DNA from 2 places in the Streptomyces sp. DSM 106670 genome. Region 1 is predicted to be linked to the other one. Evidence: riboswitches for the same ligand, from Rfam matches in the RefSeq annotation. Region 1 holds a riboswitch; the other holds the start of a gene.
What was found. Region 1 has a riboswitch for cyclic di-AMP ahead of ACSMXR_RS32665 (M23 family metallopeptidase). Riboswitches for the same ligand answer to the same signal wherever they lie in the genome.
Positions count from the first base shown of each region.

Region 2: another riboswitch for cyclic di-AMP. It lies ahead of ACSMXR_RS34780 (transglycosylase SLT domain-containing protein); the one in region 1 lies ahead of ACSMXR_RS32665 (M23 family metallopeptidase).

Region 1 is NZ_CM147704.1:7,379,935-7,391,658, reverse strand. It holds partial or broken gene ACSMXR_RS32685 (STM4013/SEN3800 family hydrolase) at 1-335, shown strand, start outside; gene ACSMXR_RS32680 (STM4012 family radical SAM protein) at 363-1,745, shown strand; gene ACSMXR_RS32675 (STM4011 family radical SAM protein) at 1,753-2,676, shown strand; gene ACSMXR_RS32670 (SGNH/GDSL hydrolase family protein) at 2,689-3,516, opposite strand; gene ACSMXR_RS32665 (M23 family metallopeptidase) at 3,678-4,634, opposite strand; cyclic di-AMP (ydaO/yuaA leader) riboswitch at 4,638-4,798, opposite strand; gene ACSMXR_RS32660 (tyrosine-protein phosphatase) at 5,242-6,054, shown strand; gene ACSMXR_RS32655 (DUF6126 family protein) at 6,074-6,247, opposite strand; gene ACSMXR_RS32650 (helix-turn-helix domain-containing protein) at 6,312-6,920, opposite strand; gene ACSMXR_RS32645 (aspartate aminotransferase family protein) at 6,987-8,384, opposite strand; gene hpnH (adenosyl-hopene transferase HpnH) at 8,476-9,495, opposite strand; gene ACSMXR_RS32635 (phosphorylase family protein) at 9,501-10,148, opposite strand; gene shc (squalene--hopene cyclase) at 10,148-11,724, opposite strand, start outside.
Region 2 is NZ_CM147704.1:7,861,917-7,873,640, reverse strand. It holds gene ACSMXR_RS34815 (isoprenylcysteine carboxyl methyltransferase family protein) at 1-87, opposite strand, end outside; gene ACSMXR_RS34810 (type III polyketide synthase) at 143-1,195, opposite strand; gene ACSMXR_RS34805 (UbiA family prenyltransferase) at 1,314-2,267, shown strand; gene ACSMXR_RS34800 (CARDB domain-containing protein) at 2,432-5,383, shown strand; gene ACSMXR_RS34795 (NAD(P)H-dependent amine dehydrogenase family protein) at 5,515-6,594, shown strand; gene ACSMXR_RS34790 (carboxymuconolactone decarboxylase family protein) at 6,591-7,070, shown strand; gene ACSMXR_RS34785 (GMC oxidoreductase) at 7,127-8,770, opposite strand; gene ACSMXR_RS34780 (transglycosylase SLT domain-containing protein) at 8,940-9,773, opposite strand; cyclic di-AMP (ydaO/yuaA leader) riboswitch at 9,779-9,933, opposite strand; gene ACSMXR_RS34775 (FAD-dependent oxidoreductase) at 10,418-11,724, shown strand, end outside.

The DNA.
Region 1 (11,724 bases):
AGGTCGTCGCGGCGCTCCCCCGGGACGAGCGGCTGTTCCTCTTCGTCAATGTGTCAGCCCTGCACCAGCCGAACTGGTTCCATCTGCCCGGCGCGACCCGCGCGGCGGGCGACTCACGCGCCACGCACGCGGCGGCCCTGGAGTACGTGGACCGGCACATCGGCCGGCTCTTCGCCGCGGCGAGCAGCCGCCGCCGCTGCTTCGCGATCGTCTGTTCCGACCACGGCACGGCCTACGGCGACGACGGCTACACCGGTCACCGGCTCGGCCACCCGGCCGTCTGGACCGTCCCGTACGCCCACTTCTTCCTCGAACCACCCGCACCGCTCGAACCCGCACCGCCAGAACCGGGGGGCCGACCGATGACGCTCACCACCAGCACTCCCGCGCCGCCCGCCGTCCGGCCGTACGAGAGTTACGTCTACGCCTATCCGCACAAGACGGCCTACCGGCCGCTCGCGGACCGCCCGTCGCTGCGGTCGCTGTGGGCGGCGGAGCCCAAGGACGCGCTCTCCCTCTATCTCCACATACCGTTCTGCGAGGTCCGCTGCGGCTTCTGCAACCTCTTCACCCGGATCGGCGCGCCCGAGGAGCTGACGACGCGCTATCTGGACGCGTTGGAGCGGCAGGCCGTGGCCGTGCGGGAGGCCCTGGGCGACGAGGAGCCGGTGCGGTTCGCGGCGGCGGCGTTCGGCGGCGGCACGCCGACCTTCCTGACCGCCGGGGAGCTGGAGCGGCTCTGCGACGTGGCGGAGCAGCGGATGGGCGCCGACCTGAGCGCGGTCCCGCTGTCCGTGGAGACCTCGCCCGCCACCGCCACCGCCGACCGGCTGGCGGTGCTGGCCGACCGGGGCACGACCAGGATCAGCATCGGTGTGCAGAGTTTCGTGGACGAGGAGGCGCGGGCCGCGGTCCGCCCGCAGCGCCGGGCCGATGTGGAGGCGGCGCTCGGCCGGATCCGCGAGGCCCGGATCCCGGTGCTGAACATCGATCTGATCTACGGCATCGACGGGCAGACCGAGCGCAGCTGGCTCGCCTCGCTGGACGCGGCACTGGCCTGGCGGCCGGAGGAGCTGTATCTGTATCCGCTGTACGTCCGCCCGCTCACCGGTCTGCACCGCCTGGGCGCGGCGGCCGGCGCCGAGGCTCAGGCCCTGGAGGACGCCGCCCGGGACGAGCAGCGGCTGCGGTTGTACGCGGTGGGGCGGGACCATCTGCTGGCGCACGGCTACGAGCAGGTGTCGATGCGGATGTTCCGGCGGACCGACGCCCCTCGGGAGCAGGAGGGTCCCGAGGACTACGCCTGCCAGACCGACGGCATGATCGGCCTGGGCTGCGGGGCCCGTTCGTACACGGCGGCCCTGCACTACTCCTTCGACTACGCGGTGGACATGCGGGAGATCCGGTCGATCATCGACCGTTTCACCGCCACCGAGGACTTCTCCCGGGCCGAGGTCGGCCGGTATGTCGACTCCGGCGAGGCGCGCAGGCGGCATCTGCTGCAGTCGCTGCTCCAGGCGGCGGGGCTGCCGGTGGCGGAGTACCGGGCGCGGTTCGGTACGGATCCGGGCGCGGACTTCCCGGCCGAGCTGGCGGAGTTCGCGGCCCGGGGCTGGCTGGACGCCTCGGCCCCGGAGGGGCTGCTGCGGCTGTCCCCGTCGGGTCTGGCCCACTCCGACGCGCTGGGTCCGGCGCTGTTCTCGCCCGGGGTGCGGGCGGCGATGGCCGCGTACGAGCGGAAGTGAGCCGGACATGGACCTGACGATTCTCTACCGGGGCCCGCTCGCCTCCTGCGACTACGACTGTCCGTACTGCCCGTTCGCCAAGCGGCGGGACAGTCGCGCGCAGCTCACGGCGGACCGGGAGGCGTTGGAGCGGTTCACGGGCTGGGCGGCGGCGCAGACGGGTGACCGGCTGTCCGTGCTGTTCACCCCGTGGGGCGAGGGCCTGGTGCGTTCCTGGTACCGGCGGGCGCTGACGGAGCTGTCGCGGCTGCCGCACATCGGCCGGGTCGCGATCCAGACGAACCTGAGCGGCCGCACCGACTGGCTGGCGGACGCCGATCCGGAGCGGATCGCGCTGTGGTGCACGTACCACCCGGGGCAGACCCCGTACGACCGGTTTCTGGGTAGATGCCGGGATCTGTCGGCGAAGGGAATCCGCTACAGCGTGGGCGTGGTGGGGTTCGACGAGCATCTGGAGGAGGCCCGGCGACTGCGGGCGGCGCTGCCCGAGGAGGTCTACCTCTGGGTGAACGCCGCCGAGGGCCACACGTACACCGACGAGGAGGCGGCGCGCTGGACGGAGCTGGATCCGTTGTTCCCCTACAGCCGTGATCCGCACCGTTCGGCGGGGCTGCCCTGCCGGACGGGCGAGTCGGTGATCTCGGTGGACGGCGACGGCACGGTGCGGCGCTGTCACTTCGTCAAGGCGGAGCTGGGCAATCTCTACGACGGCAGCTACCGCCGGGCGCTCGGCCCCCGGGCCTGTCCGCTCGCCGTGTGCGACTGCCACATCGGCTATGTGCATCTGGAGTCGCTGCCGCTGTACGACGTGTTCGCGGGCGGCGTCCTGGAGCGGATACCGGCGGGGCGCCCGCCGGGCGGAGGCACGCCGCCGGACGGGCTCGTGGTGCCGAACCCGTCCCGGCGCGCGCTGCCTCTGCTGGAGCCCTGAGCGACCCGGCCGCTACAGCGGCAGCAGGTCGGGGCGCTTCGCCTCGACGTGGTCGCCGGAGGACTCGCCGCGCAGCCGTCGCCCGATCCACGGCACCAGGTATTCGCGGGCCCACTGGATGTTGTCGCGCCGCTCGTCGAAGGGGCTGCGCTGGGCCTGCGGCGGCCACGGCTGGTCGGGGTCGGCGGGCACGTCGTGGCCGAGGACCTGGGCGGCGCGCAGGGCGACGCGGGTGTGGCCCTCGGGCGAGAGGTGCAGCCGGTCGGCGTCCCACGCGCGCCGGTCCTGGACCGAGCGCAGCGACCACAGGTCCAGCACGGGGCACTGGTAGCGGTCGGCGATGGCCCGCAGATGGACGTTGTACGTGGCGATCTTGCCGCGCATGTGGCGCAGCACCGGAACGCCGCGGGTGTCGAAGCCGGTGGTGACCATGACCGTGCCGACCGCGTTGCTCAGGTCGGCGACCGCCCGCTCGAAGCGCTCGGCGAGGTCGTCGGGGTCGGTGCCGGGCCGGATGATGTCGTTGCCGCCCGCGCAGAAGCTGACCAGGTCGGGGGCCAGTTCCTTGGCACGGGGGATCTGCTCCTCGACGATCTGGTCGAGGAGACGTCCTCGTACGGCGAGATTGGCGTAGCGGAAGTCCCCGTGCGAGGAGTCCTCGGGGCCGGCCTCCGTGTCGGGGGCCGGGAGCCGGTCGGCGAGGAGGACCGCGAAACGGTCCGCCCAGCCGAGATAGGTCCCGTCGGGGCCGGGGTCGCCGACGCCCTCGGTGAAACTGTCGCCAATCGCCGCGTACGACCCGATGATGTGCTGCTGGTTGTTTCTCGAATCGTCTGCCACAAGGACTTATCCTGCATCGTCCGATGTGACCTACGCGACCGTAATACGGGGTTGACGGGTGGTGAGATAGACCACCCGGTCAGGTTTTGGTAAAGCCGGAATAAAGAGAGGGGCGGTGCGCCGCCGCGCACCGCCCCTCGGATACTTCTGGCCGCGTCCGGTCAGACGGAGACGCCGTGCTGACGCAGGTACGCGATCGGGTCGACGTCCGAGCCGTAGCTCGGGCCGGTGCGGACCTCGAAGTGCAGGTGCGGGCCGGTGGAGTTGCCGGTGGAGCCGGAGAGGCCGATCTGCTGGCCGCCGGTGACGGTCTGGCCGACGGAGACGTTCAGCGAGGACTGGTGGGCGTACTGCGAGTACATGCCGTCCTCGTGCTGGATGACGACCTCGTTGCCGTAGGAGCCGCTGTTGCCGGCCGAGACCACGGTGCCCGGTCCGATGGCGAGGACGGGGGTGCCGGAGGCGGCCTGGAAGTCCGAGCCGGTGTGGTAGCCGCTGGACCAGCTGGCGCCGGAAGCGCGGTACTGGGTGGTGACGTTGGGGTTGGCCAGCGGGGCGGACCAGCCGGAGCCGGTGGCCTCGGAGGAGCCGGTCTGCGCGGAGTCGCCGGAGCCCTCGGAGTCGTCGGCGGAGATGGTGTCGCCCTTCGGGGCTTCCTTCGGCGCGTCCTTCGGGGCCGGAGCGGCCTTCTTCGGGGCGGCCTCGGGAGCGGCGGACTTCGCGGCCGGGGCGGAGCCCTTGGCGCCGAGGGTCAGCTTCATGCCCGGGTGGATCAGGCTGGGGTTGTCGCCGACGGTGGAGCGGTTGTCCTGGTACAGCTTCTCCCACCCGCCCTTGAGCCGGTGCTCGGCCGCGATCTTCGACAGGTAGTCGCCGGAGACGACGGAGTACGTCTTCGGGGCGGCCTTCGACGCGGCGGGGGCGGCCGACGGGGCGGTGTGCGCGGCGGCGACCGAGGCGGCGGCGGGCTTCGCGGCGGGAGCGGCCTGGTCGGCGGCGCTCGCGACGGTGGCGCCGATGAGCGGGAGGGCGAGTGCGGCGCCGCCGGTGCCCGCGACGAGGACGCCGCGGGAGATCGGGCCGGACTTCGGACGACGGTGCTTACCCTTTGCGGGCATGGGGAATTTCCTCTCCGGCGCCTGCGAGGTGAGCTGTCGGGTTCGGGCTGGAGATGCCCGGTCGCGTTGCGGCGACTTCACCCCGAGCCGGTCCGGATCGCTCCGGATCGGCGGCTTACCTGGTTCCCCCGCTCCTGCCACACGTGAGTGGGTGGGTGCGAATTCCGGGCGGCGGCAGGATTAGGCGGTCCGTCCGGATTGCGGCGACCGTAAACCGGTCAGGACGAGCGGAACAAGCCATCGGTTGCGCGCCGGAATCATCGATTCGATATCGCCCCGGATTTCCCGTCACACTCCGTGGATTACGGATCTTGGATTTCCGTACGGGCAACGGGAATACCCCCGGGCGCCCTCGCCACGGTCCGTCACGGATATGATCCCGCTCACCTCCGGAATCCCATCTCCCCCATTAGCGGGGCATGTTCTGCGAAATACACCAATACGGACATGCCGCCGAGAGCGCTCCTGACGCCGGGTCAGCCCGGCCTCGACGGCACCCCGCGACGGGGTGGCGACCGTGATGATTTTCTGTCGAATCGATGTCGTATCGTCACGGGAGCGCCCTCGCCGGCGAGCCGCGCCGACGCCAGAGATCCCAGGAGCCACCGTGACGCAGCAGGTGCCGCAGGTCCCGCCGACAGAGACCGTGCTGACCGGAGTCCGCAACTTCCGCGACGTGGGCGGGCTCCCCACCACGGACGGGCGGCGCACCGCCTTCGGACGGCTCTACCGCAGCGGCCACCTGGCGCACGCCACCGACGAGGACGCGGCCTTCCTCGGCGGGCTCGGACTGCACACGGTCTTCGACTTCCGGCACTCCGCCGACCACCGCCTCGACGGTTACGACATCGAGCTGCCCGGTGTCCGCAATGTCAGCATTCCGCTCTCCGACCCGGCCGACGGCGCGGAGTTCTGGCGGCTGGTGAGCGACGGGAACATCGAGCAGCTGCGCTCGGTCCTCGCGGACGGCAAGGGCGTCGACCGCATGATCCGGATGTACCGCGCGACGATCGAGGACCGCACCGCCGAGCACAGCCGGGTGCTGCACGCGCTGGCCGAGGACAGCGTCCCGGCCCTGATGCACTGCGCGGCGGGCAAGGACCGGGCCGGCCTCTCGATCGCGGTCGCCCTGCTGGCGGTCGGCGTGGAGGTGGAGGCGATCGAGGAGGACTACCTCAAGTCCAACGACCTCCACCGCCGCTACAACGTGAAGCGCTCCGACGCCTCCGCGGCCGGCATGTCGCCCGAGGTGCTGGAGCTGCTCGACCCGCTCTTCGGGGCGCGGCCGGCCTACCTCGCGGCGGCCTTCGCGACCATCGAGGAGAACTGGGGCACGACCGACCGCTACCTCACCGAGGGGCTGAAGATCTCCTCCGGGACCCGGGAGCGACTGCGCGAGCGCCTGCTCGACCAGGACTGACCCGGCCGGCCGCGGGCCGTCACTTGCTCCCGGCCACCACGAAGAGCAGGTAGAGGAAGGCCGCGATGACATGGCCCGCCACCAGATAGGCGAAGAGCCGGATGATGACGCCGCGCGGCATCCGCTTCTCCTGCGGGTCCTCGTCCTTGCGGCGTCCGGGGCCCAGCGGGTCGTAGTGTTCGGAATCGGACATGACGGTCCTCTCTGTCGGCCTCACGGCCGGTGGAGCGAAGGATGGAGCCGGCGGGGACGGCCGGTCAGCGCGCGTGGAGGGCGTTGCCGAGGCAGAGCTCGGCGGCGGGACTCTGCAGCAGGGTGTGGACGAAGAGCAGCTCCGCACCGCCGCGGTCGACGGCCGCGATCCGGTGCGGGGTGAGCGAGTCGAAGTGGGCACTGTCGCCGGGTTCGAGGTCGTGCACGGTGTCGCCGAGCCCGACCCGCAGCCGCCCCTCCATCACGTACAGCCACTCCTCGCCGGGATGGACCCGGACCAGGTCGCCCTGGGCCCCGTACGGAACACGTACCCGCAGGGCCTGCATCGCGCGGCCGGAGCCGCCCGCCTGCCGGTACATCCAGCCGTCCGCCTCCGCCCCCTCGAAGCCGCCGCCGCGGACGATCGCGTCCCGTTCGGGCGGCTGCTCGCCGAGGAGCTCGGAGACCGTCGTACCGTAGATACGGGCCAGCCCCAGCAGCATCGGCAGCGAGGGCTGTCGGCGGCCGGTCTCCAGCCGGGAGAGATGGGCCGGGGAGAGCCCGGCCCGCCGGGCGGCGGTCTCCAGGGTCAGACCACGGCTTCGGCGCAGGTCACGCAGTCGGGGTGCGACGCCGGGGAGCTCGTCCGGCACCCCTTCGTCCGGAGGGTTCATGGATCCATTGGGCCAGGATCTTTCCTCCGGGGCAAATAACTTGCCCCGGAGGCAAAGCGGCACCCGTCAGCGGTTGGCCACGGCCTGCTTGACCAGGGTGCGGCCGAAGTCCCACATCAGTCCGCCGCCGCTGTGCGCGTCGTCCATGACGGACGTGAACGCCGCCACGAAGCGGTCCACCTCCGCGTCCCCGATGACCAGCGGCGGAATCAGCTTGATCACTTCCAGGTGGTCGCCGGAGACCTGGGTGAGGATCCGGTGCTTCTGGAGCAGCGGCACCACGACCATCTGGGCGAAGAGCCCCTTGCGGGCCGCCTGGAGCATGGTCCAGCGGCTGCGGAGCTTCAGCGACGACGGCCGTCCGAACTCGATGCCGATCATCAGCCCGCGCCCGCGGACCTCGTGCAGCAGCTCGTAGCGGTCCACCAGGGCCGCCAGCCGCTCGCGGAGCAGATCGCCGGTGCGCCGGGCGTTCGCGACGGTCTCCTCGTCCTCCATCACCGTCAGGACGGCGAGCCCGGCCGCCATCGCCTGCGCGTTGGAGCCGAAGCTCGCGGAGTGGACGAGGACCCGGTCCATCGAGGAGTAGACCTTGCGGAAGATCCAGTCCTTGCCGAGGGTCGCGCCGACGGGCACATAGCCGCCGGAGAGCGCCTTGGCCACACAGACCAGATCGGGCTCCACGCCCTCCTCGTGCTGGTAGGCGTAGAAGTCGCCGGTCCGGCCCAGGCCCGTCTGCACCTCGTCGGCGATCAGGAGCGCCTTGTGCCGGTGCAGCAGCTCCTGCGCCTGCCGCAGATAGCCGGGCGGCGCGGCGAGCACGCCCTTGCCCTGGATCGGCTCGACGACCAGGGCCGCGACATCGCCCCGCTTCAGCTCGCGGCGCAGCGCGTCCAGGTCGCCGAGCGGCACGGCCGTGTCGGGCAGCAGCGGGGCGAACCCGTCGCGGAAGCCGCTCTCCCCGTTGACCGACAGGGATCCGGTGGTGAGCCCGTGGAAGGCGTGGTCGCAGTAGAGGATCCGGGGCTTCCCGGTGGCGTACCGGGCGAATTTCAGCGCCGTCTCGACCGCTTCCGTGCCGCTGTTCCCGAAGAAGACGCGGTCCAGGTGCGGGCTGTGGGCCAGCAGCTTCTCGGCGAGCAGTCCGGGCAGCGGCTGGCAGTCGAAGCGGGTGAGGTCGGCGAGCTGGGCGTCCAGGACGTCGTGCAGGGCCTGCCGGACGACGGGATGGTGGCGGCCCAGGCCCATGACGCCGAAGCCGGCGAGCATGTCGAGGTAGTCGTTGCCCTCCGCGTCCCAGAAGTACGCGCCCTCGGCCCGCTCGTAGACCTTGTCGAAGCCGATGGTGTGCAGCATGCGCGGCAGCTGGTGGTTGAGGTGGCGCGCGTGCAGCTCGTACCGCTCGGATCCGCGCTCGGCGAGGAGCCGCGTCAGATCGAAGCCCTGGGATCCGCCGTCCGTCATCGCGCGCTCTTCTCCTTCGGATGTGCTGCGTCGTGCGGCCGGCCGCCCCGGGGAACCCGTGACGGCCGGCCGTACCTCGTCGGTCACCGGCTCACCGGTTGCTGGTGATGGTCTCCCGGGCCGCGCGCAGGGATTCCTTGAGGGACCCCATGGTGGCGAGCACCGCCGTGGGTTCGTAGCCGCAGTGCGCCATGCAGTTGGCGCAGCGCGGGTCCTTGCCCCGGCCGTACTTCTCCCAGTCGGTCTCCTCGATGAGCTGACGGTACGTCGGTACGTAGCCGTCGCTCATCAGGTAGCAGGGACGCTGCCAGCCGAAGAGCGAGTAGTTCGGGATCGCCCACGCGGTGCACGGGAAGTCCGCCTTGCCCTCCAGGAAGTCCAGGAAGAGCGGCGAGTGGTTGAGCCGCCAGCGGGCCCGGTTGCCGCCCGCGAAGGCCTTCTTGAACAGCTCGCGGGTCTGCTCGACGCCCAGGAAGTGCTCCTGGTCGGGAGCCTTCTCGTAGGCGTAGGCGGGCGAGATCATCATCTCGTCGACGTGCAGGTCGTCGTTGAGGTAGTTGAGGACCTCGATGATGGTCTGCGGGGTGTCGGTGTTGAAGAAGGTGGAGTTGGTGGTGACGCGGAAACCGCGCCGCTTGGCCTCCTTCATCGCGGCGACGGCCTCGTCGAAGACGCCTTCCTTGGCGACCGACTCGTCGTGCCGTTCGCGCAGCCCGTCGATGTGCACGGCGAAGGCGAAGTACGGGGACGGGTTGAACTTGTCGAGCTTCTTGCGCATCAGCATGGCGTTGGTGCAGAGGAAGACGTACTTCTTCTTCGCTACGAGCTGGCGCACGATCTCGTCGATCTGCGGATGCATCAGCGGTTCGCCACCGGCGATGGACACCATGGGGGCGCCGGATTCGAGGACCGCGCCCACCGCCTGGGCGACCGGCATGCGCTGCTTCAGGACACCGGCCGGGTGCTGGATCTTGCCGCATCCCTCGCAGGCGAGGTTGCAGGCGAACAACGGCTCCAGCTCGACGATCAGCGGGAACTTCTCACGCTTGCGGAGCTTCTGTTCGAAGAGATACGTCGCAACCTTGATGGTCTGGCGGAGCGGCATGGCCATCTAGCTCACCTCCTGGGGAGCAGTAAAGATCGGTGCCATTCGTAGAAAGCCGGAAGGACGGCACGAAGAACGCGGAACGCCGATATTCCACCGCGTACGGTGCCGATGCGGACGAGCTCATGCTCTGGAGCGTCCACGACCACCCGGACGGCCGCAACCGGGCGCGGTCCGTGACACAGGGCGGTACGCAGTGTCGCGGCGGACTCCATGTCCACCGCGATGGCCCCGCCCGCCCGCAGCGCGGCCCGCTCGGAGCCCCGTACGACGTGGTCGGAGCCGGTCAGCGGGCCGGTGTGGACGGTGCGGCCGGGGACGGCCCTGGCGAGTGCGGCGACCAGGACGCCGGTGCCGGTGCAGGGGGTGGTGCCGTCCACGTCCCGGGTCTCCTCGGCGACGACCAGGTCGCCGGGGTGCATCCCCGGTACGAGGCCGGCGCAGAACCCGGAGGCGATCACGGCGGCGTCCGGAACACCCTCGGGGCCCAGGAGGCGCGCCACGGCCGTCTCCGCCGCCCGGGGACCCATTCCGGTGCGCAGGACCCGGACCGGGCCCGGGGCGCCCCTGCCGCTGCGCAGGGCCACCTGCTCGATGCCGAGGGCACAGGCGACCAGCAGCGGCGGCACAGGGCTCCCGGACCCTCTCGGATCGCCCATCAGGCCCCCTCGGCGGCGTCCGCGCGGTCGGCGAACGGGTCGCCGTACACATAACGCCCGAGTGCGGTGAGCGGGAAGACCTGGCGGTAGAGGTGGTAGTTGATGGAGAAGTCCCAGGGGAAGCCGGTGCCCGTGAAATACGGCTCGTCCCAGGAGCCGTCGGCCTGCTGCGCCTCGGTCAGCCAGGTGACGCCGCGGGCGACCGAGCGGGTGTCGCGGCGGCCCGCGGCGAGGAGCGCGAGCAGCGCCCAGGCGGTCTGGGACGCGGTGGACTCACCGTGTCCGATCCACTTCTCCTCCTGGTAGGAGCGCAGGTCCTCGCCCCAGCCGCCGTCGTCGTTCTGGACGGACTCCAGCCAGCCGACGGCCCGGCGGATCGCGGGGTGCCCGGCGGGCAGTCCGGCGGCGATCAGGGCGGGCACCACGGACCCGGTGCCGTAGACGTAGTTGACGCCCCAGCGACCGAACCAGGCGCCGCACGCCTCCTGTTCGGCGAGCAGCCACTCGATGCCCTCGCGGGTACGGGGGTGGTTCGCGAGGCCCTCGACGGCGAGCATCTCCACGACATGGCCGGTGACGTCGGCCGACGGCGGGTCGATGACCTCGCCGAAGTCGCAGAAGGGCAGCCGGTTGGGGAAGGGGCTGGTGTTGTCGGCGTCGAACGCGCCCCAGGCCCCGTTGCGGGACTGCATCCCGAGGTTCCAGCGGACCCCGCGGTCGATGGCCGCCTGCATCCGGGCGGGGTCGGGGTGGCGCACCCGGCGCAGCGCCAGGACGACTTCGGCCGTGTCGTCGATGTCCGGGTAGTTGTCGTTGTGGAACTCGAACGCCCAGCCGCCGGGGGCCAGTTCGGGTTTTCGCACCGACCAGTCACCGGGTCTGGTGATCTCCTCGGCCAGCATCCAGTCGGCGGCCTTCACCAGCGCGGGGTGGTCGGGTCTCAGTCCGGCGTCGGCCAGCGCGATGGTGGCCAGGCAGGTGTCCCAGACCGGCGACTGGCAGGCCTCGACCATCCGGGCGCCGTCCTCGCGCCGGACGGCGAACCGGTCGAGCGAGGCCAGACCGGCCTTCATCACCGGGTGGTCGAGGTCGTAGCCGAGCAGATGCAGCGCGATGACCGAGTAGACGGCGGGCGGCTGGATCCCGCCCCAGCAGCCGTCGTTCTCCTGGCGCTCGATGATCCACCGGGCGGCCGCGTTCATCGCGATACGGCGCAGCGGGCGCGGGGCGACCTTGTGGTAGAGGTGCAGCCCTTTGTCGAGGCGTTGGAAGAGTCCGTCCCAACTGGTGGGCGGGGCAAGCTTCCTGGCCGGGTTGGGGTGGTCCGGGTCGGTGTGCAGCTCGTCCAGGGCGAAGGGCGCGGGGCGTACGGGGCGCTTCGCGGAGACGATGGTGAGCGGCACGATGGTCTGCCGGGCCCAGCAGCCGAAGTCGTAGATGTTGAGCGGGACCCACTTGGGGAAGAACATCAGCTCGGGCGGCAGTTCGGGGAGGTCGTCCCATTTCCACCAGCCGAACAGGGCCAGCCAGATACGGGTGAAGACGCGGGCGGCCGCGATGCCGCCCTGTTCCCTGA
Region 2 (11,724 bases), 480 kb from region 1:
GCTCCAGGCGGTGTTGCGGCGGGCCACGACGAGTTCGGCGAGGCGCTCGGCGGCGACCGCCAGCACCAGGAGGGTGTACCAGGTCATACGGGGCTCCCGTTCACGGGCGGGCGCGGGTGGCGGGCCATCGGGTCTCTCCGTCCTACCAGCGCAGGAGCACCAGTTCGCAGCAGAACCCCGGGCCCATGGCCAGCAGCAGCCCGGGCGTGCCCGGTTCCGGGCGGCGCTGCTCGATGGTGTCCCGCAGGACGTGCAGGACCGAGGAGGAGGACAGGTTGCCGACGTCGGCCAGCGAGCGCCAGGTGACGTCGAGCGCGCCGTCGGGCAGATCGAGGACCTCGGTGACGGTCTCCAGCACCTTGGGGCCGCCCGGGTGGCTCACCCAGTGGGCGACGTCCTTCGGTTTGAGGCCGTGTTCGTCGAGGAACTCCCGTACGTCGTCGGCGAGATAGCGGCGGACGACATCGGGCACCGCGGGGTCGAGGACCACGGTGAAGCCGGTGGAGCCGATGTTCCAGCCCATGACGTGCTCGGTGTCCGGGTACATCCGGCTGCGGGTGGCCACGATCTCGGGTCCGGCGACGGCCCGGCGGCCGCCGAGGGCGACCAGGGCGGCGGCTCCGTCGCCGAACAGCGCGGTCGCCACCAGGTTGGCGGGCGAGGCGTCGTGGCGCTGGAAGGTGAGGGAGCACAGCTCGACCGACAGGAGCACCGCCACCTGGTCGGGGTGGCCGAGGAGGTAGTCGTGCAGCCGGGCCGTCCCGGCGGCCCCGGCGACGCAGCCGAGGCCGAAGACGGGCAGCCGTTTGACGTCCGGCCGCATCCCGAGGCGGGCCACCAGCCGGGCGTCCACGGAGGGGGCGGCGATGCCGGTGACGGAGGTGAACATCAGCAGGTCCACATCGGTGGGCCGCAGCCCCGCCGCCCGCAGCGCACCGCGTACGGCCTGGGCGCCGAGGTCGACGGCGGACCGGATGAACACGTCGTTGGAAGCGCCGAAGCCGTCGAGGTCGCGGTAGGCGTCCAGCGGCAGCGCGGTGTGCCGGGTGCGGACGCGAGCGTTCTCGTGGAGCCGGTCCAGGACCCGGCGGTCGGCGCCGGGCGGCAGACAGGTCCGGGCCACCATGTCGGTGACCTCGCGCTGGGTGTGGCGGTGGGGCGGCAGGGCCCCGTGCACCGCGGCGATGCGGGTCATCCTGCCTCCTGCTTCGGTGGCGTCATGACCCCATCCTGCCCACAGAACGTGATGAATCGTGGCAAAGGACCCGCCCGGTCGCCGCATTGACGGGGTGACAGGCCCCTACGATCGCCCGATGGACGCCACGGACGGGGTGAGCCCGGCGGACGCGGTTACGGCCGGAGCGGATCCGGCGGGCGCGGATCCGGCGGACGCCGCTCCGGGCCGCGCGATTCCGGTGGGCGCGGTTCCGGTCGGCTCGGTGCGGCGGGGCCCGGTCGCAGGGCTCGCGCTCGCGTGTCACCCGGGGCCGGCGCTCGCGGTGACCGCGCTCGCCTGCGCCCTAGCCCTCGGCTCCGGTCTCGGCGGACCGCGCTCCGCGCTGGTCACGGTGGCGGTGCTGACCGGTCAGCTCTCGGTGGGCTGGTGCAACGACGCGTACGACGCGCGGCGTGACGCCCGGGCGGGCCGCCGGGGGAAGCCCGCGGCCGACGGCACGGTGACACCGGGCATGGTCTGGGCGGCGGCGGGCGGCGCGCTCGCCCTGTGCGTACCGCTCTCACTGGCCTGCGGGATCCTCGCCGGTACGGTGCACCTCGCCGCGGTCGCGGCCGCCTGGCTCTACAACCTGCGGCTCAAGGCGACCGCCCTGTCCTGGCTGCCGTACGTCGCCGGATTCGGCGCCCTGCCCGCCGCGGTCGCCCTCTCCCGGCCGGACGGACCGTGGCCCCGGTGGTGGACGGTGGCGGCCGGGGCCCTGCTCGGGTTCGCGGCGCATCTGGCCGACACGCTCCCGGACATCGCGGCGGACCGGGCGGCCGGAATCCGGGGGCTGCCGCACCGGCTGGGCGACGCGGGGACCCGGCTGCTGCTGCCGCTGCCGCTCCTCGGCGCCACGGCGGTGCTGGCGCTCGGGCCGCCCGGACCGGTGGACGCCCAAGGTGCGGCGGCGCTGGTCCTCGCCGGAGCGGCGGCGCTCGTGGGCCCGGCGCTCGGCCACCGGTGGCGCAAGGCCGCGCTGGCCGGAGCGGTGGCCGTGGCGGTGGTGAATCTGGCGCTGCTGCTGGCCCGGGGCGCGGCCGGGTCCTGAACGGGCTTGCCCAAGCTCGTATCTGACGGTACGTCACTTCGCGCACCCGAATGACATGCCCATGCGAGGACCGTTGACAAATCCGAAACAGCGCAGAAATCTATGAACCTCCGGCCGCAAAAGATTGACTTGCCACCTCAAATATTGTGGAAGCAGAGGACACCATGAGATGGAAACGACTCACCGGACGGTCGATCACCGGGCTTCTGATAGCCGGAATGGTCTCCGTCGGACTCCTGCCCGTCACCGCGAGCGCGGCTGAGGCCACCGATCTGGCCCGCGGCAAGACCGTCACCGCCAGCGGATCGCACGGCGAATTCCCCGCCGCCAACGCCAACGACGGCAAGGTCGACAGCTACTGGGAGTCGAACGGGCTCCCCGCCGACCTCACGGTGAAGCTCGGGGCCGACGCGGACCTGGAGTCCGTGGTGGTCAAGCTCAACCCGGATCCGATCTGGGCGAGCCGGACGCAGGACATCCAGGTGCTCGGCCGGACCCAGGACGGCACCGCGTTCACCTCGCTGCGGGCCCGCGCCGGCTATGCGTTCGACCCGAGCGGCAACCAGAACACGGTGACCATCCCGGTCGACGGACGGGTCGCCGACCTCCAGCTCAGGTTCTTCTCCAACACCGGGGCGCCGGGCGCCCAGGTGGCCGAGATCCAGGTCCTGGGGACGGCCGCGCCCAACCCCGACCTCACCGTGAGCGCGCTTTCCTGGAGCCCGTCCGCCCCGTCCGAGACGGATGACATCACGGTCGAGGGGACCGTACGCAACATCGGTTCGGCCGCCTCCCCCGCGACGACCGTCAATGTGAGCCTGGGCGGCGTGGTCGTGGGCAGCGCCCCGGTCGGCCCGCTCGCCGCGGGAGCATCGGCCGGGATCTCGGTCGAGGTCGGCAAGCGGCCGGAGGGCTCCTACACCGTCTCGGCGCTCGTGGACCCGACCGACACGGTCGTGGAGTCGGACAACGCCAACAACAGCCGCACCACCGCCTCGCCGCTGGTGGTCGGGCAGAGCCCGGGCCCGGACCTGGAGGTCCGCTCCATCACCTCCAGCCCGGCCAACCCGGCGGTCGGCGCGGCGGTGACCTTCACCGTGGCGGTGCACAACCGCGGCACCAGCGCGGTGAGCGCGGGCACCGTCACCCGGCTGACCGTCGGCTCCACCACGCTCAACGGCACCACCCCGGCCATCGCGGCGGGCGCCACCGCGAACGTCACCCTGGGCGGCAGCTGGACGGCGGCGAGCGGCGGCGCGACGCTGACCGCCACCGCGGACGCCACGAACCTGGTCGCGGAGACCAGCGAGACCAACAACGTCTTCGCCCGCTCCATTGTCGTCGGACGCGGCGCGGCCGTGCCGTACACCGAACTGGAGGCGGAGGACGCCGAGTACGACGGCACACTGCTGCAGTCCGACGCCGTGCGCACCTTCGGGCACACCAACTACGCCACCGAGTCCTCCGGCCGCGAGTCGGTGCGGCTCGACTCGACCGGTGAGTTCGTGGAGTTCACCTCGACCGCCCCGTCGAACTCCGTCGTCGTCCGCAACTCCATCCCGGACGCTCCGGGCGGTGGCGGCCGCGAGGCGACCATCAGCCTGTACGCCGACGGCGAGTTCGTCCGCAAGCTCGACCTCTCCTCGAAGCACAGCTGGCTGTACGGGAACACCGACAGCCCCGAGGGACTCACCAACACCCCCGGCGGCGACGCCCGGCGGCTGTTCGACGAGTCCCACGCCCTGCTCACCCAGACCTACCCGGCGGGCACCAAGTTCCGCCTCCAGCGGGACGCGAGCGACAACGCCTCCTTCTACGTCATCGACCTGATCGACCTGGAGCAGGTGGCGGCGCCGTCGTCGCAGCCGTCGGGCTGTGTATCCATCACGACGTACGGCGCGGTGGCGAACGACGGGATCGACGACACGGACGCGATCCAGCGCGCGGTGACGGCGAACCAGAACGGCGAGATCGACTGTGTGTGGATCCCGGCGGGCCAGTGGCGCCAGGAGCAGAAGATCCTGACCGACGACCCGCTCGACCGGGGCCAGTGGAACCAGGTCGGCATCCGGGACGTGACGATCCGGGGCGCGGGCATGTGGCACTCCCAGCTCTACACGCTGACCCCGCCGCACGAGGCGGGCGGCATCAACCACCCGCACGAGGGCAACTTCGGCTTCGACATCGACGAGAACACGCAGATCTCCGACATCGCCATCTTCGGCTCCGGCACCATCCGCGGCGGCGACGGCAACCACGAGGGCGGCGTCGCGCTCAACGGCCGGTTCGGCAAGGACACGAAGATCAGCAACGTCTGGATCGAGCACGCCAACGTGGGCGTCTGGGCCGGCCGCGACTTCGACAACATCCAGGAGCTGTGGAACCCGGGCGACGGCGTCGAGTTCACCGGCATGCGGATCCGTAACACCTACGCCGACGGCATCAACTTCGCCAACGGCACCCGTAATTCCACGGTCTACAACTCCTCGTTCCGCAACACCGGCGACGACGCGCTCGCCGTCTGGTCCAGCAAGTACGTCAAGGACCAGTCCGTCGACATCGGCCACGACAACAGCTTCCGCAACAACACCATCCAGCTGCCGTGGCGCGCCAACGGCATCGCGATCTACGGGGGTTACGGCAACAAGATCGAGAACAACATCATCTCCGACACCATGAACTACCCGGCCATCATGCTGGCGACCGACCACGACCCGCTGCCCTTCTCCGGGCAGACGCTGATCGCCAACAACGCGCTGTACCGCACCGGCGGAGCCTTCTGGAACGAGGACCAGGAGTTCGGCGCGATCACCCTCTTCCCGCAGAATCTGCCGATCCCCGGGGTCACGATCCGCGACACGGACATCATCGACTCCACCTATGACGGCATCCAGTTCAAGACGGGCGGCGGGCTGATGCCGGACGTCACGATCGAGAACGTCCGGATCGACAAGTCCAACAACGGATCCGGCATCCTCGCGATGGGCGGCGCCCGCGGCAACGCGACGCTCACCGATGTGACGATCACCGACTCGCGCGACGGCGACGTACTGATCGAGCCCGGCTCGCAGTTCACCATCGCCGGCACCCCGAGCGGCGCCCGCGCGAAGCGCTAGACCCGGCAGGACCCCGGTACGGTTCCCGGGTCGGCGGATCCCCCGTCGGCCCGGGAACACCCTTGTGGAGCGGCGGATTTGGTGGTGTCACGGCTCTGGGAAGTACAAGGCCCCGGAGCTACCCTCCGCGCATGATTCCCACGGTTGTCTGGGGTACCGGCAACGTCGGCCGCGCGGCGATCCGCGCCGTCGCGGCCCATCCGGCACTGACACTCGCCGCCGTCCTCGTGCACGATCCCGCCAAGGTCGGCCGCGACGCCGGCGAGCTCGGCGGTCTCGAGCGCACGCTCGGGGTCGCGGCCACCGACGACATCGCCGCCGTACTGGCCGCCCGCCCCCGCGCGGTGGTCTACGCGGCGTCCGGCGATATCCGTCCCGACGACGCCCTCACCGACATCGGCCGGGCGATCCGGGCCGGCGCGGTGGTCGTCACGCCCTCCCTCTATCCGCTCTACGACCAGCGCAACGCCCCGCCGGAGCTGCGGGACCCGGTTCTGGCCGCCGTCGCCGAGGGCGGCGGCTCCCTCTTCGTCTCCGGCGTCGACCCCGGCTGGGGCAATGACGTCCTGCCCCTGCTGGTCAGCGGTCTCGGCACCGAGGTGGACGTCGTCCGCTGCCAGGAGATCTTCGACTACTCCACGTACGAGCAGGAGGAGTCGGTGCGCCATCTGATCGGGATGGGGCACCCGATGGACTACCAGCCGCTGATGCTGGCGGAGAGCGTTCCGACAATGGTGTGGGGCGGTCAGATACGGCTCATGGCGCGGGCGCTGGGCGTCGAGCTCGACGAGATCCGCGAGACCCTGGACCGCCGGGCCCTGGAGAAGGAGGTGCGCACCCGCACGATGGGCGCGTTCGCGGCGGGCACCCAGGGCGCGGTGCGCTTCGAGGTGCAGGGCATCGTGGACGGCGAGCCCCGCATCGTCATCGAGCACATCACCCGTATCCACCCCTCGTGCGCCCCGGACTGGCCGTCGCCGCCCGACGGGGTGGGCGCGCACCGGGTGGTGATCGAGGGCCGTCCCCGTATCGAGGTGACGGTCGAGGCGTCCGACGAGGGCGAGAACCGGTCGGCGGGCGGGAACGCCACCGCGGTCGGGCGGCTCGTCTCGGCGATCGACTGGCTGGTGGACGCGAAGCCGGGTCTGTACGACGCGCTCGACGTTCCGCTGCGGCCTGCGGTCGGCAGGCTGGGAAGGAGACCGGCATGATCATCGATATTCCGGAGGGCCAGGAGCCCATCGGCTATGTGTGGGGGGAGATGGTGCCCGGGATCGGGATGGCCGCCGCCACGTTCTCGATGTCCGTCTACGAGCACACGACGCTGGGGCTGCGGGAGTTCGAGGCGGCGCGACTGCGGGTGGCGCAGATCAACGGGTGCCTGTTCTGCCTGGACTGGCGGACCGAGCGGGACGGGGCGAAGGTCGAGGAGGAGTTCGCCGGGGCGGTGACCGAGTGGCGGACGACCGACGCCTTCGACGAGCGGACCCGGCTCGCGGCGGAGTACGCCGAGCGGTACACGCTCGACCATCACGGTCTGGACGACGCCTTCTGGGAGCGGATGACCGCGCACTACAGCCAGGCGGAGATCGTGGAGCTGACGATGAGCATCGGCTCGTGGCTGGCGTTCGGGCGGCTCAACCATGTGCTGGGGATCGACGCGGTGTGCGTCCTGCCCGGTCACTGACGGAGTCCGGGGCCGCCGGGTTGGCACTCCCGGCCCCGGGCTCTTTCGTGGGTCGCCTACAGATCGGTCGCGATGATCCGTTCGATGTTGCGTTCGGCGAGCGCGGTGATGGTGACGAACGGGTTCACGCTGGTGTTGCCGGGGATCAGCGCGCCGTCGATGACGTACAGGCCGGGGTAGCCGTGCAGCCGGCCGTAGTTGTCGGTGGCCTTGTCCAGGACCGCACCGCCCAGCGGGTGGTAGGTGAGGTGGTCGCCCCAGATCTTGTACACACCGAAGAGGTCCGTGCGGTAGATCGTCCCCTCCTTCTGGTTGATCTTGTCGAAGATGGTCTTCGCGGCGTCGATGGACGGCTGCTTCCACGCCGTCTGCCAGTTCAGTTCGGCCTTGCCCGCCGCCGCGTTCCAGGTGAACTGCGCCCGGTTGGGGTTCTTGGTGATCGAGAGGTAGAAGGAGGCCCAGGTCTCGATGCCGGTGGGCAGCGGAGCGACTTCGGCGAACGCTCCGCCGGCGTCCCAGTTGTCGATGCCGCCGGTCGGGATGGACGACTGCACCTTCCCCGTCGGATCCCAGAGGTGGTTGGCCCGGCCGCACATGACGTTGCCGTTGTCGCCCCAGCCCTTGCCGATCTCGTTGTTGAGGAGGGGCAGAGCGCCGGTGGCCTTGAGGCCGACGAGCAGTTTGCTGGTGCCGACGCTGCCCGCGGCGAAGAACACCTTGTCCGCCGTCACGGTCTTGGTGACGGTGGTCCGGCCGCCGGTGTCCAGCTGGTCGATGAGCACGGTGTAGCCGCCGCCGGGGGCCGGGGTGACGGTGGTGACCTTGTGGAGCGGGGAGATGGTGACCCGGCCGGTGGCCCTGATCCGGTCGATGTAGGTCTTCTGGAGGGACTTCTTGCCGTAGTTGTTGCCGTAGAGGATCTCCGCGTCCAGGGCCGACCTCGGTACAGTTCCGGCCGCCTCCTGCTTCATGTAGTCCCAGTCGTACACAGCGGGCACGAAGAGGAACGGGAAGCCGGAGCGCTGCGCGTGTTTTCGGCCGACCCGGGCGTACTGGTAGCAGTCGACGGTGTCGAACCAGGCGGGATCGATGGTGGTGACGCCCAGCCCGCTGTTGGCGCGCGGGTAGTAGGTGCCGTACATCTCCTCGGCGTTCACCGTCGGGAGGATCGCGCCGAAGTTCTCCCGGCGCGGGGTGACGGCCATGCCGCCGTTGACCAGGGACCCGCCCCCGACGCCACGGCCCTGATAGACCGTGATGCCGCCGAACTCCTCGGCGTCCAGGATGCCGGTGTAGCGGTTGACGTCCTTGTCGATCGGGAAGCCGAGGAAGTTGCTCAGCGGCTGCTTGGTCCGGGTCCGCAGCCAGAAGGAGCGGTCGTCCGGTCTGGTGGTGTTGGCGAAGATCTTGCCGTCCGCGCCCGGGGTGTCCCAGGCCATGCCCATCTCGACCATGTGGACGTCCGTACCGGCCTGGGCGAGCCGGAGGGCGGCGACGGAGCCGCCGTATCCGGTGCCGATGACCAGGACCGGCACATGGGCCCCGGAGCCGATCGGCGCCGCTGCCGCCCTCCGGCTCGCCCACACCGGGGCGGTGGTCCCGGCCAGCGCCGCGACCCCCAGAAGAGAACCTGTTCCAGTGATGAATCTTCGACGCGAGACGCCCTTGGCCCCGCTGTCCTGCATGGTAGTGTCACTCATGTGACATCCCTCACTCTCGACAGAGTGCAACAGGTTCTACTGTCGATCGCGTGGTAAGTCACTAGAAACTTGGGGGTAACTTCCCGGTGCCGCCCGGCACGAGGACCGGCATGCCGAGGAGGCCCCGGACCGTGTGGTCCGGGGCCTCCTCGGGGTCGGGCGCGAAGGATCAGTAGGCGCCGAAGACGTTGTCGATCGAGCCGTAGCGGTCCGCGGCGTAGTTGCACGCGGCCGTGATGTTGGCGACCGGGTCGTAGCTGTCGGTCGAGGTGCCGGGCACGTGGTAGGCCTGGAAGGTCGGGTCGATGACCTGGAGCAGACCCTTGGACGGGGTGCCCTTGACCGCGTTGGAGTCCCAGTTGTTGATCGCGGCCGGGTTGCCCGAGGACTCGCGCATGATGTTGCGGTGGATGCCCTCGTAGGTGCCGGGGATGCCGTGCTGGGCCATGACCGCGAGCGATTCCTTGATCCAGCCGTCGAGGTCGTTGCTGTACGTGACGGCCTTCTCGGCGGCCGGAGCGACCTTCGCCACCGGGGCGATGTTCGTACGCTCCGAACGGTCGGCGCGGTCCGCCGAAGCACCGCGTGCGGTGGCGGTGGAAGCCTTGGAGGACTTGGTGTCCGACGGGGCGGCGGCCTTGTTTCCGAGCGTCAGCTTGATACCCGGGTGAATAAGATCGGGATTCTCTCCGACGATCTTCCGGTTGCCTTCGTACAGCTTCTTCCAGCCGCCGCTGACGGAATGCTCGCGAGCGATCTTGGAAAGAGTTTCGCCGGCCACCACGGAATGCTGGGCGGGCGCGGCCTTCACGGCGGAATTCGCCTGGGCGGCCACCGCGGCGGGGGCCACGGCCTGCGGCGCGGCGGTGGGGGCGGGGGCCGCGAAGGCGCTGGTGGCGCCGATCACGGGGAGCGCGAGAACGGCTCCGCCGGTGGTCACGGCGGCGAGGCCGCGACGCAGCGAGGTGGACTGGGGACGGCGGTGCTTACCCTTTGCGGGCATGGGGGTTTTCCTCTCCGGCGCCTGCGAGGTGAGCTGTCGGGTTCAGACGGGAGATGTCTGGCCGCACGGTCGTGCGACTTCACCCCAAGCCGTTCCGGTTACGGTTCGGCGACTTACCTGGGTCCCCCGCTCCTGCCGTACGTGAGTGGGTTTCGGATTCCCGGACGGCGGCAGGATTCGGCGTTCCATCCGGATTGACGGTGACCGTAGGCGAGAAACGCGGGACAGAACAAGCCCCGCATTCCGGATTCCCTTTTCTCCGCAAGATCGAATGGCGGAATTCCCGGATCGGGCCGCACCGTCACGGCGTCAACTTTCTTCGCACAGAAGGGAACCGATGCCTCCGCTTCTGCGTCCGTCCCCTCGGACGTGACGCTCACCACTCGCTTGCGGCAATGGCGAAAACCGACCCAGCCAAATGCACCAAAAAGCCTGGAAACCCCTTTACGGATAGACAGAGCAAAAGAACCAAATCGACCATATGGGCATAACGAAACGGGCCAATCGGACACTCTGGGTGGGGGCGGTCGAAGGGCCCGCGCGGCGATCGCTTACGGTGTGGGGTGGAGACTAGTAAGCCAACCCTTACCTCCGACGTACGCTGTACCTGCCCGCGTTCGCCCGCCCCGAAGGATCACCACGCCATGACACGCCCCGTCCGCGTCGCCATTGTCGGAGCCGGCCCCGCCGGTATCTACGCTGCGGACGCGCTGCTCAAATCCGAGGTCTGCCAGGACCCGGGGGTCTCGATCGACCTCTTCGAGCGCATGCCCGCGCCCTTCGGCCTGATCCGTTATGGCGTGGCCCCCGACCACCCGCGCATCAAGGGCATCGTCAAGGCCCTGCACCAGGTGCTGGACAAGCCCCAGATCCGGCTCTTCGGCAACGTCAGCTACCCGCACGACATCGGCCTGGACGACCTGCGGTCCTTCTACGACGCGGTGATCTTCTCCACCGGCGCCGAGGCCGACCGGGCGCTCGACATCCCCGGCATCCAGCTGGACGGCTCCTACGGCGCCGCCGAGTTCGTCTCCTGGTACGACGGGCACCCCGAGGTCCCGCGCACCTGGCCGCTCACCGCGGAGAAGGTCGCCGTGCTCGGCGTCGGGAACGTGGCCCTGGACGTGGCCCGGGTCCTGGCCAAGACGGCGGACGAGCTGCTGCCCACCGAGATCCCGGACAACGTGTACCAGGGCCTCAAGCAGAACAAGGCGCTGGAGGTGCATGTGTTCGGGCGGCGTGGCCCGGCGCAGGCCAAGTTCAGCCCGATGGAGCTGCGGGAGCTGGACCACTCCCCCAACATCGAGGTCATCGTCAACCCCGAGGACATCGAGTACGACGAGGGCTCCATCGCCACCCGCCGGGAGAACAAGCAGGCCAACATGGTCGCGCAGACCCTGGAGAACTGGGCGATCCGTGACGTCGGCGACCGCCCGCACAAGCTGTTCCTGCACTTCTTCGAGTCCCCGGTCGAGATCCTCGGCGAGGACGGCAAGGTCACCGCGCTGCGCACCGAGCGCACCGAGCTGGACGGCACCGGCAATGTCCGGGGCACCGGCCAGTTCACCGACTGGGACATGCAGAGCGTCTACCGCGCCGTCGGCTACTACTCCGAGGAGCTGCCCAAGCTCCCCTTCGACGTGGCCTCCGGCACCGTCCCGCACGAGGCGGGCCGGGTCATCGCCGGTGACGAGCACATGGCCTCGGTCTACGTCACGGGCTGGATCAAGCGCGGTCCGATCGGTCTGATCGGGCACACCAAGGGCGACGCCAACGAGACGGTCGCCTGCGTCCTGGAGGACCGCGCCGCCGGCCGCCTGCCCGAGCCGGCCGCGCCCGCACCGGAGGCCGTCGAGGCCTTCCTGGAGGGCCGCGGCGTCCGCTACACGACGTGGGAGGGCTGGCACAAGCTGGACGCCCACGAGCAGGCGCTGGGCGCGGCCCAGGGCCG